4 regions of the Streptomyces sp. P9-2 genome follow, and region 2 is predicted to be linked to each of the others. Evidence: riboswitches for the same ligand, from Rfam matches in the RefSeq annotation. Region 2 holds a riboswitch; each other region holds the start of a gene.
What was found. A riboswitch is a leader RNA that binds a small molecule or an ion and turns the genes downstream of it on or off. The one in region 2 is predicted to bind cobalamin.

Region 1 (3,881 bases), 6.1 Mb from region 2:
GCGGCGACCGTCCGTGCGGCGATGTCGGCCCAGACGAGGAAGACCGCTCCGCCGAGTGCCGCCGTCGGCAGGACCCGGCGGTGGTCGCCGCCGACGAACAGGCGCACGATGTGCGGCATCATCAGCCCGACGAAGCCGATCGGCCCGGCCGCCGCGACCAGCACGCCCGTGACGAGGGAGAGCAGGACGAACAGCCGGGCGCGGAAGCGGGCGACGTCCAGGCCCATCGTGGTCGCCGTCTCCTCGCCGGCCAGCAGCAGGTTCAGGTGGCGGGCATGAACCATGAGGACGCCGACACCGAGCAGCAGGGCCGTGCTCGGCAGCCACAGCGTGCTCCAGTTGACGCCGCCGAGGCCGCCGAGGGTCCAGGCGAGGACCGCGCGAGCTTCGTTGCCGCGGCCGGTGCTGAGCAACAGCAGGTGGAGCACGGCGGTGAGCACCGCGGCGATCGCCACTCCGGACAGCACGAGCCGTGACGCGGTGATGCGTCCGCCGGTGCGGGCGGTGGCGTACACGAGCACAAGCGCGGCCAGGGCGCCCACGAAGGCGGCCACCGACAGGGAGACCGGCCCGAAGAGGGTGAACCCGAACACGATCACGGAGACCGCGCCGAGCGATGCTCCCGAGGAGACGCCGAGCAGGTACGGCTCGGCGAGCGGGTTGCGCACCAGAGCCTGCAGAGCGGTGCCGATCACCGCCAGGCCGGCTCCGGTGACCGCGCCCAGCAGGACCCGCGGTGCCCGCACGTCCAGCACGATGGTCTCCCGCGCCCCTGACCAGTCCGGATCCTGCCAGTCGGCGCCCAGCGCGTGCGTCACGATGCCCCACACCTGGACGGGCGGCACCTGGACGGAGCCGATCGTCAGGCCCGCCGTGGCGGAGACGACGAGCAACGCGGTGAGGGCCAGCAGGATGACGGCCTGCCGCGTACGGCCCGGTCCTGACCCGGTGGCCTCCCGCCGTGGAACTGTCCGCTCGGCGGGCGTGCCGGTGGCGGCCTGGGTCACCGGAAGCTCTCGGGGTGCAGCCCGCGGGCCAGGTCCTCGACCGCGTAGGCCGAGCGGATGCCGACCAGGGTGGCGGTCAGCGGCAGGACGACGAAGCGCTTGTTCCTGACGGCGGGTACGTCGGCCAGCGCGGGCTGGGAGAGCAGGAACTTCTTCTTCTCTCTCACGCTTCCGGAGCCGGCGTAGTCGTAGAGGGCGATGACCTCGGGCTTGCGCTCGACGACCTGCTCCCAGGAGACGTCGCCGAAGACGTCGTCGAGGTCGGCGAAGACGTTCTCGCCGCCGGCCAGCCGGATCAGCTCCGTACCCAGGCTCTTGCCGCCCGCGGTAAAGGCGCTTTTGTCGCCGCTGTCGTAGACGAAGACGGGCACCTCGGGCTCGCCCTCGACCTTGGCTGCGGCCTTGCCGACGCGGGTCTGCAGGTCCGTGACCAGCTCGTCGGCCCGGTCCGGGACACCGAAGACCTTGCCGATGGTGCGGATCTCGCCGTAGGTGTCCTTCATCGTCGCCCGCTTCCTGCCGCAGTACTCACGGTTGAGGTAGGTGTCGATGCCGGCGTCGGCGAACGCCTTGCGGGAGCGGCCCTCGTTCTCGGCGAAGGCACTGCCGTAGCCGCCGTAGACGAAGTCGGGTTCGGCGTCCAGGATCTTCTCGAACGACGGTTCCTTCTCCGCCAGTTCGGGGATCGCCTCGTAATCCCTCTTCAGCTCGGGCAGGACGGCGGAGTCGGGGAAGGCCGTGCCGACCATGCGGTCCTTGAGCCCGAGGGCGAGCATGAGTTCCGCAGGGTGCTGGTGGATGGTGACCACCCGCGACGGAGGCTCGTCATAGGTCGTCCTCACGCCACAGTTGTCGACGGTGACGGGAAAGCCCGCCAGTGCCGCCGCGGTGGCCTTCCCGTCACCGTCGGTCCCGTCGGACGAGCCGCAGCCGGTGATCAGCAGCACTGACGAGAGAGCCACGGCAGCGGCCGCGGCACGAAGGAACCCGCGCGGGCGGGCAGGGGTGAACAAAGGGGACACGTGAAGCCTCCTGGAGTCCGCGCTCCTCGGATCGGGCCCGCGACGGACCAGTGTCCTGACTCCCGGATCGACGTTCCCTCCGCCTTCCCGCGCACAGCGCAGTGGCATGCTGGAGGGGCGCTCCCCGGTCACAGTGGCGGGACCGTGCCGGATTCGCACCGGCTTCCTGTCTCCCGTCGCGGCGATGACCAGGTGATCCTACGTTCCTCCGAGCCGACGGCAAAAGGGCGTGCGAACCCGGCCGCATGCCCCGCGCCCCCTCACGCTTCGCGGACCGCCCGAAGGAGCCGCTCGGTACTCTCGCCGTAGGGGCGCCCGTCGAACCCACCGAAGACCTCCACGCGGTCGAACCCTGCCTCCTCGGCCATCCGCCGCAGCTCCACCGCGCTGTACACGAACCACGTCAAGGTGGCCCGCGTCACCCGCTCGCCCCGGACCAGAACCCATTCGCTGCGCCGCCGCGCCCACTCGTCCACGTCCACTCCGGTCACGCGGTGGCCGCGGCGGGCGAGCGGCACGGTGAACACCCCCGGTCCGCACCCCAGGTCCAGTACGCGCGAACCCTGCGGGAAGGTCAGTAGGGGAGAGGTGTCCAGCAGTTCCTCTGCCCGCTCGTGGCGCTGCTCGGAGAAGGGGAAGTCGTGGAACTCGGTCCAGAAGTCATCGTCCTGGAAGCCGCCCGTCCGTGTCATCGCGTGTCAGTGCTCCTTCGTGGTCGTCGTCGGGGAGAGGTCGCCGCGCCGTGCGGCGGCGCAGCGTGAGCAGAAGAGGGGGAAGCAGCAGACACTGGGCGGCTGCCAACAGCAGGAACCAACCGGTGTGTCCGGTCCGTTCGCCGAGGCCGTACAACTGCCCGACCAGCACGCCGCTCGCGCAGGCGCTCCGGCCCGCGGCCAGCCGCTGCTGGCCGAAGACCACGGCATCGGAGCGAGGGCTGCGGCGCAGTGCGGTCCGCTAGGGCTCCGCCGACGATGCCGCCGGAGAACTGCACGAGCGATGCCACGGCCAGGACGACGCCGATCGTGCCGAGCCCCATCCCGAGCCGCTCGTGCAGCTCGTCACGGACGGTGCGGGCGGCGGCCACCAGGTATTCGAGCGAGGCCCGGGTCTCGGGCCAGGCACGGGTCTACAGGCCGCAGTCGGGGTTGACCCACAGCCGCTCGGCCGGGATGGCCCGTAGACCGGTGCGCAGGAGGTCCGCGGCCTCCTCAGTGCTCGGGACGCGCGGGGAGTGGATGTCGTAGACACCCGGTCCGGCCTCGCGCGGGTAGCCGTGCGAGGCCAGTTCCGGGGCACCGACGCCATCGCCGCCGACCTGGCGGCGAACCGTGCCGACCTCGCCTCCCGTGCTTCAGGAACGCGGACGTCCGTGATCCGGGCGGTGACCCCTGTCACGCGCCCGGAACGGTGCCAGGACCTCGCCGCCCTGGGCCAGTGCTTGACGAACAGCAAGGTCGGGGCATCGGTTCCCAGTGGGGCGCCGAGGACCACGTTGTGGCGCGCTCGGTGACGATGTCGAGGAAATGGCGGCGGATTTGAGCGGTGGGCAAGGCGGGGCTCCGAAGGCTCACAGGTGGAGCGGGGCGAGGGAACGGGCGGGGTGGCGCGGGACGAGGAAGACGACGATGCCCTTGCCGTCGGGGGAGAGGTGGGTGGCCTGCGTCCAGCCGTGGCGGCGGTAGAAGGCCATGGCCCGCCCGTTCCGGACCGAGGTGAGCAGCCATGCCCGCCCCTCGGGCGCGTCTGCGGTCACCGCTTCGAGGAGGCGGGCGGCGAGGCCTGTGCCGCGGGCGGTGGGCCGGACGGCGAGTTCGTCGATTTCCCGGGCTCCGCACAGCCAGTCGGCGGTGCG
Region 2 (3,881 bases):
ATGATCTACGGCACGGTCGCCGCGTACGGGGTGGCGTCGCCGACGCAGAAGCACTTCGGCGGCTCCGCCAAGGAGATCCCGGGCATCGGGGAGATCGGCTACATCGGTCTCACCGCCTTCGTGATCAACGTGCTGGTCACGGTCGTCCTGACTTTCGTCCTGCGGGCGGTCAAGGCGCCGGAGGGCGTCGACGAGACCCAGCCGAAGGACTACACGGCGGACGCCGGCGACCCGGGCGTGGAGGTCGAGCTCCCGCCGGCCACGGCGGGCAGCGCGCACTGACACGGTCATACATACACACGGCAGCGGGCCGTCGGTGGAAAACCGGCGGCCCGTTGTCGTGCCCGTGCGGCAGACTCCCCCGCATGGACATCGTCATCCGGCCGGTGACCGCCGGCGAACACGCGGAACTGGGTGAGATCACGGCGCAGGCCTATCTCGGTGACGGCCTGCTGGACTTCGGGGAGTCGGACGGCTACCTGGGCGAGCTGCGGGACGTGGCGAAGCGGGCGGCGGCGGCCGAGGTGCTGGTCGCCGTGGCGGACGGCACGCTGCTGGGCGGGGTGACCTTCGTGCCGGGCCCCGGCCCCATGGCGGACCTCGCCGGGCCCGGCGAGGCGGAGATACGCATGCTGGCGGTCTCCGCCGCCGCCCGCGGCCGGGGCGCCGGCGAGGCTTTGGTGCGCGCCTGCGTCGACCGCGCGAGGGCGCTCGGCCGTACGCGGATGGTGCTGTCCACGCAGCGCAGCATGCACGCCGCGCACCGGGTGTACGAGCGGCTGGGCTTCACGCGCAACCCGGCGCGGGACTGGAACCCGCTGCCGGAGGTGGACGACATCCTGCTGCTGGTCTACGAGCTGACGCTCTGACAGCTCCGCGCGGCCCGTTCACCCGGCGCCAGCATAACCCTCGCGCGACACAACATATGGGTCCGTCGGCGGCACCCGGCACAAGATGTATGCTCATGCTCGCTGTCGCCGCAGGGGAATCCGGTGCGAATCCGGAACTGTCCCGCAACGGTGTACCCATGCCTGCCCACGGGCGCGCACGGGAGTCAGTCCGAGGACCTGCCGACAGTGCGCCCGGCCCTTCCGGTCCGGGTGCCCTGACGTCCGGGCCTCGCGGAATGGGCCGGTGGACGCGACGCCGCGTGCGTTCGTGTGCTGCCCCCTGCGCTCTTCGAGGCCCCCGTGCCGAGCGAGGGAGAGCCCCACGTGACCATCGCGCCAGCCGATCCGGCTTCAGCGACCCGCGTGACCGAGGAGAGCGACGGCCCCGGGGCCGCGCTGCTGCGGACCCTGACCCAGCTGACCGCCGACCTGCCCGACGCCGACCCCGGCCGGGTGGCCGCGGCCGCGCTGCGCGGCCGGTCCGCCGCCGCCGACGAGGCGGAGCTGCGGGACCTGGCCACCGAGGCGGCGGCCGGGCTGATCTCCGAGGACCCCGCCTACTCCCGGCTCGCCGCCCGGCTGCTGACGCTCGGCATCCGCGCCGAGGCCGCCTCGCAGGGCGTCACCTCGTTCACCGGCTCGGTGGCCGCCGGGCACCGGGAGGGCCTGATCGGCGACCGGACCGCCGCGTTCGTCCGGCTGCACGCGGACCGTCTGGACGCGCTGATCGACACGGACGCCGACGACCGCTTCGGCTACTTCGGGCTGCGCACCCTGCACAGCCGCTACCTGCTGCGCCACCCGGTGACCCGCAAGGTCGTGGAGACGCCCCAGCACTTCCTGCTGCGGGTCGCGTGCGGGCTCGCCGAGGACGAGAGCGAGCGGGCGCTGGAGGAGGTCGCCGCGCTGTACGGGCTGATGAGCCGGCTCGACTATCTGCCCTCCTCCCCCACGCTGTTCAACTCCGGCACCCGCCACCCGCAGATGTCGTCCTGTTACCTCCTGGACTCCCCCCAGGACGAGCTGGACTCCCTCTACGAGCGCTACCACCAGGTCGCCCGCCTCTCGAAGCACGCCGGCGGCATCGGCCTGTCCTTCTCCCGCGTCCGCGCCCGGGGTTCGCTGATCCGCGGCACCAACGGGCACTCCAACGGCATCGTGCCGTTCCTGAAAACGCTGGACGCCTCCGTCGCCGCGGTGAACCAGGGGGGCCGCCGCAAGGGCGCCGCCGCGGTCTACCTGGAGACGTGGCACGCGGACATCGAGGAGTTCCTCGAACTGCGCGACAACACCGGCGAGGACGCCCGCCGTACGCACAACCTGAACCTGGCGCACTGGGTGCCGGACGAGTTCATGCGCCGGGTCGCCGACGACGCGCAGTGGTCGCTGTTCTCCCCGGTGGACGTGCCCGAACTGGTCGACCTGTGGGGCGAGGAGTTCGACACGGCCTACCGGGCCGCCGAGGCCAAGGGCCTGGCCCGCAGGACGCTCCCGGCGCGCGAGCTGTACGGCCGGATGATGCGCACCCTCGCGCAGACCGGCAACGGCTGGATGACCTTCAAGGACACCGCCAACCGCACCGCCAACCAGACCGCCGAGCCGGGCCACGTCGTCCACTCGTCCAACCTGTGCACGGAGATCCTGGAGGTCACCGACGACGGGGAGACGGCGGTCTGCAACCTCGGCTCGGTCAACCTCGCGGCGTTCGCCGGCGAGGACGGCATGGACTGGGAGCGCCTGGACGCGGCGGTCCGCACCGCCGTGACGTTCCTGGACCGGGTGGTCGACATCAACTTCTACCCGACCGGGGAGGCGTCCCGGTCCAACAGCCGCTGGCGCCCCGTGGGTCTGGGCGTGATGGGGCTGCAGGACGTGTTCTTCCGGCTGCGGCTGCCGTTCGACTCCCCCGAGGCGAAGGCGCTGTCCACCCGGATCGCCGAGCGGATCATGCTCGCCGCGTACGAGACGTCCGCGGGACTGGCCGAGCGGCACGGCCCGCTGCCCGCCTGGGAGAAGACCCGTACCGCGCGGGGCGTGCTGCACCCCGACCACTACGGCGTCGAGCTCGCCTGGCCGGAGCGCTGGGAGGCGCTGCGGACCCGGATCGCCGCGACGGGCCTGCGCAACGCGCTGCTGCTGGCGATCGCGCCCACGGCGACCATCGCGTCCATCGCGGGCGTGTACGAGTGCATCGAGCCGCAGGTGTCCAACCTGTTCAAGCGCGAGACGCTGTCCGGGGAGTTCCTCCAGGTCAACTCGTACCTGGTGGAGGACCTCAAGCGGCTCGGGGTGTGGGACGCGCGCACCCGGGAGGCGCTGCGCGAGGCCAACGGTTCGGTGCAGGACGTCGCGTGGATCCCCGAGGACGTACGGCGGCTGTACCGCACGGCGTGGGAGATCCCGCAGCGCGGACTGATCGACATGGCCGCCGCCCGCACCCCGTTCCTGGACCAGGCGCAGTCGCTCAACCTGTTCCTGGAGACGCCGACCATCGGGAAGCTCTCCTCGATGTACGCCTACGCCTGGAAGCAAGGGCTGAAGACCACCTACTACCTGCGCTCCCGCCCGGCGACCCGGATCGCCCGCGCGGCCCGCGCCGCCGTCCCCGCCCAGCAGCCGGCCGACCCCGAGGCCGTCGCCTGCTCCCTCGAGAACCCCGAATCCTGCGAGGCCTGCCAGTGACCAGCACGACCAAGAACCTGCTCGACCCCGGCTTCGAGCTCACCCTGCGCCCCATGCGCTACCCGGACTTCTACGAGCGCTACCGGGACGCGATCAAGAACACCTGGCACGTCGAGGAGGTGGACCTGCACTCGGACGTCGCCGACCTGGCGAAGCTGACGCCCGAGGAGCAGCATCTGATCGGCCGGCTCGTGGCGTTCTTCGCCACCGGCGACTCGATCGTGGCGAACAACCTGGTGCTGACGCTGTACAAGCACATCAACTCGCCCGAGGCGCGGCTGTACCTGTCGCGGCAGCTCTTCGAGGAGG
Region 3 (3,881 bases), 4.3 Mb from region 2:
CGGTCTGCACGTCACCGTCGGCGAGGAGAGCACCGTGCTCGAGGTCGACACCATCGTGCTGTGCACCGGCCAGGAACCGCGCCGGGACCTCTACGAGGAGCTCGTCGCGGCGGGCAGCCCCGTCCACCTGATCGGCGGCGCCGACGTGGCCGCCGAACTGGACGCCAAGCGGGCCATCAAGCAGGGCACCGAGCTCGCGGCGGCGCTCTAGGGTCTGTTGCGAAAGTGCACGTGGCGCACGCCGCCTCCGCCGGGCCCGCCGCACCGCACCCCGACAGCGCCGTCCTCGTCCTCGACGGCCGCGGCGAGGCCGCCTCCCACCTCGCCGGGCGCTACCACGACGGCAGGCTCCGCACCCTGGCCGCCCAGTCGCTGCCCGACTCCCTCGGCCTGGTCTACGAGGAGCTGACCGAGCACCTGGGCTTCCTGCGCAGCAGCGACGAGTACAAGGTCATGGCCCTCGCCTCCTACGGCAAGAGCCGCATCAGCGTGGTCTTGCCGCTGCCGTTGCGGCCGAGCAGCGCGAGCGCGCGCCCCTAGTGGGCGTCGAAGTCGAGGCCGCTGAGGACGGTCGGCCCGTCCTCGTAGGCGAAGGACGCACCCGCAGGGAGACCAGTGCGGGCTCGCTCATGTCAGCGGCCTTTCGAGTACGAGGGTGAGGGCGGCCAGCGCCGCCAGCAGGGCGAGGCTCGCCCCGGTGAACCGGACGGAGACCCGGGCCTCGGGCAGCAACACGCGCAGGGAGCCGTCGTAGCCACGCCCGGCGAGCCCCGCCTGCAGCCGGGCCGCCCGGTCGAAGGCCCGCACGAACGCGGTCGCGCCGAGCCCCGCCAGGGACCGCCAGGCCGCGGCCCGGTTGGTGTGCCCGAGCCGCGCGGCCTGCGCCGCCCGGATGCGGCGCACCGAGTCGAGCAGCAGGAAGCTCATCCGGTACGTCACCAGGGCGACGTCGACCACGGGCGCGGGCACCCCGGCGCGCACCAGGCGCGGCAGCAGATCGGACATCGGGGTGGTGAACGCGAACAGCAGCACCCCGAGCGACGCCGCCGACGTCCGCAGCAGCAACTCCCCGGCGCGCGACGGCCCGTCGTCGGCCAGTGACACGAAACCCCTCAGGTCCGCCGACCTGCACCAGCAGCGTCGCGGCGCCCGTCACGCAGAAACCCAACGGCACCTTGTACGCCCGCCACAGCCCCCGGCCCGGCACCCCGGCCGGGCCGAGCAGCAGCACCAGCGCCGTCACCAGCACCAGCGCCGCGCCCGGCCAGGCCGGCAGCGAGATCGCGAGCACGGTCAGGCCGAGCCCGAGCACGGCTTTGTCCACAGGATGGCGGCGGCGCCAGCGACTGCCGTGCGCCGCCGCGTCGATGGGCAGCACGGGAGGTCAGTCCCCGTCCGCTGCCGGGCCCTTGGCGGGTTCCCCGGCATCGGCCGAGGCCGCCGCGCGGGCCCGTTCCTCGCCCTGCCGCCTGCCCCGGCGCAGGCCGAAGTAGTAGGCGAGGACGCCCGCGCCGATCGCCGCCTGGAGGGAGAACAGCCCCGACTCGATCTCCCCGGACGGCGGTTCGTACAGCGGCGAGAACCAGGGCTCGTAGTCCGGCTCGTTCTCGACGATCGCCGTCTCCGCCTCGCCGTCGGCGCCGGTGAACGGCTCCTCCTTGTGGTCGCCCAGACCGAGCGCCAGCGGCAGCACCGCCAGCGCAGCCACCGCGAGCAGCAGCAGATTGATCTTCGTGTTGCGCTTCACCGGGCCACCGCCGCACGCTTCGCGGGCTTCGCCAGCAGCACCCCGAGCCGGGTCAGCTCCCCCTTGCTGGACTGCACCAGCAGCCGCATCACCAGCACCGTCAGCAGGCCCTCGCTCACCGCGAGCGGGATCTGCGTGACGGCGAAGATGGCGCCGAACTTGCCGAGCGCGCCCAGGAACCCGCTGCCCGGGTCGGGGAACGCCAGCGCCAGCTGGACGCTGGTGACGCAGTACGTGGACAGGTCGGCGACGAACGCGCCGCCGAAGACGGCGCCCATCAGCGGCACGTCGTACCGGCGCAGCAGCCGGTAGACCCCGTATCCGGCCCAGGGGCCGACGATCGCCATGGAGAAGACGTTGGCGCCGAGCGTGGTCAGCCCGCCGTGCGCCAGCAGCAGCGCCTGGAACAGCAGCGTGATGGTGCCGAGGACCGCCATCAGCAGACGCGGCACCCCAGGCGATCGCGTGCGCCGGAGGCAGGAAACCCTCGGCTATGTGCATGGCTCAGCAGACCCTCTCCAGCACCTCGTGGATGGTTGACGCGCCTTGGCCGGTCTCCTGGCTGACGGGTACCACCGCCCGTGCTCCGCCTTCCCGGGTCCCGAAGAACCCAGTGGCTGCCCGTGAGGGCCGGAGCCGGACTTCCCGATCACAGTGGCGAGGGCCGCACCGGTATCGCACCGATTTCCCGTCACCAAGGCGTGGTGACAGTAATCGGCCCCCCGGGGGTGGTGACAAGCGGGCATCAGGGGCGCGAATCCGGGCGCACACCCGCACACCGGTGCACTCGGACACCCCGGAGGTGCCATGTCTCACACTCGACGGCCCTGGAGGAGTTCCGGTGGACCGCGGAGGGGGCCCCGGTCAGCGCCAGGCTGACCGGGGCCCCTCGTCGGTACTGTGGACGGGACTCTCAGACGTACGGCATGAAGGTGGCCACGAACAGGTTCTCGTCGCCGTCTTCCGCCGCGCTCTCGAACTCCTCACAGACCTCGGGTCGAGCGAGGCAGGGGAAGTCCTCGTAGCTCTGCACCGTCACCCCGTATTCGGGATGTTCCGCCGGAGTGTCCCCGGACAAGAGCAGCGGACCGACTCCGCCCGCTCGCGTGCTCCAGCCCGCCGACCGGAGGGACTTGGCGATGTCCTCGACGGGATCGCCGTCCGCGGACACCGGGGAGACGGCAAGGAGGGCGAGCGATTCCTCCCAGTCGTTCCCCGGGTTCGAGGAGTGCCCTTCGGCCAGGATTCGCACATTCCCGGAAGCGGCGGACTCGACCACGTCGTCCGGCACACCGGGCAGCTGCATCCACTCACGGATGAGAATCCACCCGGCCGCCAACACGACGACGGCCACGGCCGCTCCCGTCAGGCGGAACGTTCTTGTCCATTGCAGGATCATCCACAGTTCCTCACGACGTTGGAGCAGAAGCCGCCCGGATCCCCGTACTGAGTGGCCGGCAGCGACGACAGCCCGAACAGGTCGGACATGGACTGCCCGGTTCCGGACAGGTAGGCCATGTTCGCGTCGAACCGCGCCGATCCCCTGGAGATGATCGAGCTGCTCTGCGCCAGGTTGTCACCCGGGACGCGCAGACGGGCCGCCTCGTCGTCGCTGAGCGAGTAGCCAAGATACGCCTGCTTGGCGTTGCTGCCCCTGGTGGTGTCCACCTTCAGTTTCAGGACCGCGACGGAGACGGCGAACTCCTCGTTCACATTCAGCGCGTGACGGATGGCATCGAGCGATGTGCCCTCGAATTCATCGTAACCGGCGTCGATCAGCGTCTGGCGAGCGGTCGCCGCCTTCATCTGCACGGAGCCGGAGCTGGGGTCCCTGTCGATGAGCCTCGCGGTCCACGCGCCGCCAGTGGAGACCCCCCCCACTTCGCCATCTCGTCCAGGCCCTCCGGCCACGTCGTGCAGAACGGCTGCTCCTGCATGAGCAGGGCGACGACCAGTTGCTCGTCGACACCGTACTTCTTCGCGTAGGCGAGGCCCCAGGCGACGGTCTGGCTGCTCAGCTTCTGCGCGTCGGCCTCGCTTCCGCCGTAGGAGTCCGTCCCGGGGGCCGGGTCCAGATCGGCGCTCGGCTCGACGTAGTCGATGTCCCAGCCGCCCGCGCTGTTCATCCGGCAGC
Region 4 (3,881 bases), on a different replicon from region 2:
GGCCGCCTTCGCCCGGAAACCGTTCCGCCGAGAGATAGAGGGCACCGGTGCAGTCGGCATGCTCCCGGTGACTCGTCAGCTCCCGCATCCGGCCGTCGTCTCCGGGGAGGAAGCCCAGACCGGCGTCGGGAACACCGCAGACGGCATCGGATCGGCCGGACATGCCTCGAGCGCGGTACGACCGGACAGTGTCCGGGGCCGGTGCTCGCGGTTCCACCCGCGTGTGCGGAAAGGCTCCAGGGCCTCCGCGCGCGGCTGGAGGCGGTCCGGCATCCGATCCCTCTCCACGCCAGCCGCGGGCGGCGGGTGCCGGGGGTGGTGTGGGCGGCCACGGTTACTCGCCTTCGTCAAGCACGGCGTTGCCGCCCTTGATGTGGCGGGCGGGGTTGAGGCCCTGCTTCATCAGGTCGACCGCCCACTGCATCGACTGGACGCCCTCCAGCTTCGCCAGGCCGGGCGTGGGCCCGAGGCGGAAGGCTCCGGGGATGGGCTTGCCGGACTCCGCGTAGGGCAGGAAGTCCAGCGGGCTCGGGCCGGGTGAGGGGTAGACGACGTAGTCGGAGAGCACCGCCAGCGGGTACAGGCCGGTGAACTCCGCCATCTTCAGCATCTTACGGTGCATGTTGACCCGGGCCTTGGAGATGACGGCGGCGCGGATGTCCGGGCGCCAGGTCGGGCGCTGCATGGCTGGCCACAGCTCGCCGTCCTTGTAGCCCTTGCCCTGCGGGTTCTAGAACAGCTTCCCAATTCTGCCGGCCGAGGGCCCGAGCACGCGGCCTCCGCCTCCGCTGTTCCAGCGGATGGTCGCGACATAGGCTGAGGGGCCCGCACCGCTGCTGGGGTGCCCGCGCGGCGCGATGGAGAGAGGGGCGGGAAGCATGAGTGCGGCACTTCCAGCCCCTCGCTGTGGTTCCTTCGACGAGCTCTCCCTCACTTTCGCATTCTGGACGGTGTTCTTCTGTACATGGCGCTACCCCGTAGGCTGGCCGCAGCAGCTGGTTCGCCCCGTCCGCCAGGCGGGATGCGTCGTAAGAGGGAACCCGGTGGGAATCCGGGACTGCCCCGCAGCGGTGAGCGGGAACGACCGCCGTCATACGCACTGGGTCCGACGTACGGGTCTGGGAAGCGACGGCCAGTAGGTGTCCTCCGGCAGGAGGACGTGCCCGCAAGTCCGAAGACCTGCCAACTGCCCGCGCGCAGACCGATCCGTGCGCGGACATCCCGGTGACCTCGAGGGCGGGCCGGCGTACACACCGGACGGAACGACCGTGCCAACCACGCGGGCCGTTGCCGGACGGTTCGTCATCCCCTTCGCGCTTTCGTCCCGTCTCCGGGATCTCAGGGAATAATCTCGCGAAGGAGATCTCCGTGACATCAGCCGCTGCAGCACGAGCCACCGTGTACGGTTACCCCCGCCAGGGCCCCGACCGGGAGCTGAAGAAGGCCATCGAGGGTTACTGGAAGGGCCGCGTCACCGCTGACGCCCTCCATGCCACCGCCGCCGAAATCCGCCGCAGCAACTGGCGGCAGCTCGCCGATGCTGGCGTCAACGAGGTGCCCACCGGCGACTTCTCGTACTACGACCACGTCCTCGACACCACCGTCATGGTTGGCGCGATCCCAGAACGGCACCGCGCCGCCGTCGACGCCAACGCGATCGACGGCTACTTCGCCATGGCCCGCGGCACCCAGGATGTCGCACCACTGGAGATGACCAAGTGGTTCGACACCAACTATCACTACCTGGTCCCCGAACTGGGCCCCAACACCGTCTTCGCGGCCGACTCCACCAAGCAGGTTGCCGAACTGAAAGAAGCCCTCGCCCATGGCCTCGCGGCCCGGCCTGTACTCGTCGGCCCCGTCACCTACCTCCTGCTCGCCAAGCCCGCCCCCGGCGTGCCCGCCGACTTCCAGCCGCTGACCCTCCTGGACCGGCTGCTGCCCGCATACGCGGAAGTGCTCGCCGACCTGCGCGCGGCCGGCGCCGAGTGGGTGCAGCTCGACGAGCCCGCCCTCGTCCAGGACCGCACCCCGGCCGACCTGAACGCCGCCGAGCGCGCCTACCGCGACCTGGGCGCCCTCACCGACCGGCCCAAGCTGCTCGTCGCCTCCTACTTCGACCGCCTCGGCGATGCCCTGCCGATCCTGGCCAAGGCTCCGGTCGAAGGTCTCGCCCTGGACTTCACCGAGGCCGCTACCGCCAACCTGGACGCCCTGGCCTCCGTCGGCGGACTGCCCGGCAAGCGGCTGCTCGCCGGCGTGGTCAACGGCCGCAACATCTGGATCAACGACCTCCAGAAGTCGTTGTCCACTCTCGGCACACTCCTCGGGCTCGCGGACCGGGTCGATGTCGCCGCCTCCTGTTCCCTGCTCCACGTTCCGCTGGACGTCACGGCCGAGCGGGACATTGACCCGCAGATCCTGCGCTGGCTGGCCTTCGCCCGGCAGAAGACCGCCGAGATCGTCACCCTCGCCAAGGGCCTCTCCCGGGGCATCCACACCATCACTGGCGAACTCACCGCAAACCGCGCCGCACTCGCCTCCCGAGCCGCCTCACCGATCACCCGCGACCCGGCCTTGCGGGCCCGCACCGAGGCCGTGACGGACGCCGACGCTCGCCGGTCCCAGCCGTACGCCGAACGCGCCGCGGCCCAGCGCGCCCGCCTCGGCCTGCCGCTGTTGCCCACTACGACCATCGGCTCCTTCCCGCAGACCGGCGAGCTGCGCACCGCCCGTGCCGACCTGCGCGCAGGCCGCATCGACACCGCCGACTACGAGGAGCGCATCAAGGCCGAGATCCGGGAGGTGATCTCCTTCCAGGAGAAGACCGGCATCGACGTCCTGGTGCACGGCGAACCTGAACGCAACGACATGGTCCAGTACTTCGCCGAGCAGCTCACCGGCTACCTCGCCACCCAGCACGGCTGGGTCCAGTCCTACGGAACCCGCTACGTCCGTCCGCCCATCCTCGCCGGCGACATCTCCCGCCCCGAGCCGATGACGGTGCGCTGGACCAGGTATGCCCAGTCGCTCACCGAGAAGCCGGTCAAGGGCATGCTCACCGGCCCGGTCACCATGCTCGCCTGGTCCTTCGTCCGCGACGACCAGCCGCTCGGCGACACCGCCCGGCAGGTCGCCCTCGCCCTGCGCGACGAGGTACACGACCTGGAGGCCGCCGGCGTCTCGGTCATCCAGGTCGACGAACCCGCCCTCCGCGAGACCCTGCCCCTGGGGGCCGCCGACCGCCCGGCCTACCTGGCGTGGGCCACGAAGGCGTTCCGGCTCACCACCGCCGTCGTACGGCCGGACACCCAGATCCACACCCACATGTGCTACGCCGAGTTCGGCGACATCATCCAGGCCATCGACGACCTCGACGCCGACGTCATCAGCCTGGAAGCCGCCCGCTCCCATATGCAGGTCGCCCGCGAACTCGCTACTCGCGGCTACCCACGCGAAGTCGGGCCGGGGGTCTACGACATCCACTCCCCCCGCGTGCCGAGCGTTGAGGAGGCTGCAGAACTGCTGCGCACCGGCTTGAAAGCCATTCCCGCTGAACGGCTCTGGGTCAACCCCGACTGCGGCCTGAAGACCCGCTCCTGGCCCGAGACCCGAGCCTCCCTGGAGAACCTGGTCGCCGCCGCCCGCACCGTCCGGAGCGAGCTGTCCGCCTCCTGACAGAGGAACGCGGCGGGCCGGGACGCCACAAGCGTCCCGGCCCCGACCCACAGCACCGCCATGACCAAGGCGCGCCTCAGCCTCCGTCCGTCCGTCGGGCGGGCGCAGGCAGAGCGGCACCTCACTGCGGCGCCCCTCAGACCAGCCAGCAGTCACCGCACTTCGAGCCGCCTGGCGCACGGCAAGTTCGGAGCGGGTGAGTA

Region 1: it holds a riboswitch for cobalamin, as region 2 does, so the genes downstream of both, ACQY0Z_RS28435 (ABC transporter substrate-binding protein) here and ACQY0Z_RS01060 (ribonucleoside-diphosphate reductase subunit alpha) in region 2, are expected to answer to the same signal.
Region 3: it holds a riboswitch for cobalamin, as region 2 does, so the genes downstream of both, ACQY0Z_RS20770 (energy-coupling factor ABC transporter permease) here and ACQY0Z_RS01060 (ribonucleoside-diphosphate reductase subunit alpha) in region 2, are expected to answer to the same signal.
Region 4: it holds a riboswitch for cobalamin, as region 2 does, so the genes downstream of both, metE (5-methyltetrahydropteroyltriglutamate--homocysteine S-methyltransferase) here and ACQY0Z_RS01060 (ribonucleoside-diphosphate reductase subunit alpha) in region 2, are expected to answer to the same signal.

What each region holds. Positions count from the first base shown of each region.
Region 1 covers NZ_CP192633.1:6,289,285-6,293,165, forward strand. Annotated here, with positions in the region: gene ACQY0Z_RS28430 (FecCD family ABC transporter permease) at 1-1,007, opposite strand, end outside; gene ACQY0Z_RS28435 (ABC transporter substrate-binding protein) at 1,004-2,029, opposite strand; cobalamin riboswitch at 2,058-2,235, opposite strand; gene ACQY0Z_RS28440 (class I SAM-dependent methyltransferase) at 2,290-2,721, opposite strand; partial or broken gene ACQY0Z_RS28445 (5-methyltetrahydropteroyltriglutamate--homocysteine S-methyltransferase) at 3,081-3,323, opposite strand; partial or broken gene ACQY0Z_RS28450 (GNAT family N-acetyltransferase) at 3,597-3,881, opposite strand, start outside.
Region 2 covers NZ_CP192633.1:230,467-234,347, forward strand. Annotated here, with positions in the region: gene mctP (monocarboxylate uptake permease MctP) at 1-282, shown strand, start outside; gene ACQY0Z_RS01055 (GNAT family N-acetyltransferase) at 366-869, shown strand; cobalamin riboswitch at 919-1,089, shown strand; gene ACQY0Z_RS01060 (ribonucleoside-diphosphate reductase subunit alpha) at 1,215-3,572, shown strand; gene ACQY0Z_RS01065 (ribonucleotide-diphosphate reductase subunit beta) at 3,626-3,881, shown strand, end outside.
Region 3 covers NZ_CP192633.1:4,511,994-4,515,874, forward strand. Annotated here, with positions in the region: gene ACQY0Z_RS20745 (FAD-dependent oxidoreductase) at 1-211, shown strand, start outside; partial or broken gene ACQY0Z_RS20750 (carbamoyltransferase N-terminal domain-containing protein) at 229-483, shown strand; partial or broken gene ACQY0Z_RS20755 (ATP-binding cassette domain-containing protein) at 474-631, opposite strand; partial or broken gene cbiQ (cobalt ECF transporter T component CbiQ) at 805-1,378, opposite strand; gene ACQY0Z_RS20765 (energy-coupling factor ABC transporter substrate-binding protein) at 1,385-1,747, opposite strand; partial or broken gene ACQY0Z_RS20770 (energy-coupling factor ABC transporter permease) at 1,744-2,248, opposite strand; cobalamin riboswitch at 2,279-2,461, opposite strand; gene ACQY0Z_RS20775 (hypothetical protein) at 2,661-3,101, opposite strand; gene ACQY0Z_RS20780 (hypothetical protein) at 3,143-3,559, opposite strand.
Region 4 covers NZ_CP192634.1:83,557-87,437, reverse strand. Annotated here, with positions in the region: partial or broken gene ACQY0Z_RS32985 (telomere-associated protein Tap) at 335-727, opposite strand; cobalamin riboswitch at 993-1,189, shown strand; gene metE (5-methyltetrahydropteroyltriglutamate--homocysteine S-methyltransferase) at 1,363-3,678, shown strand.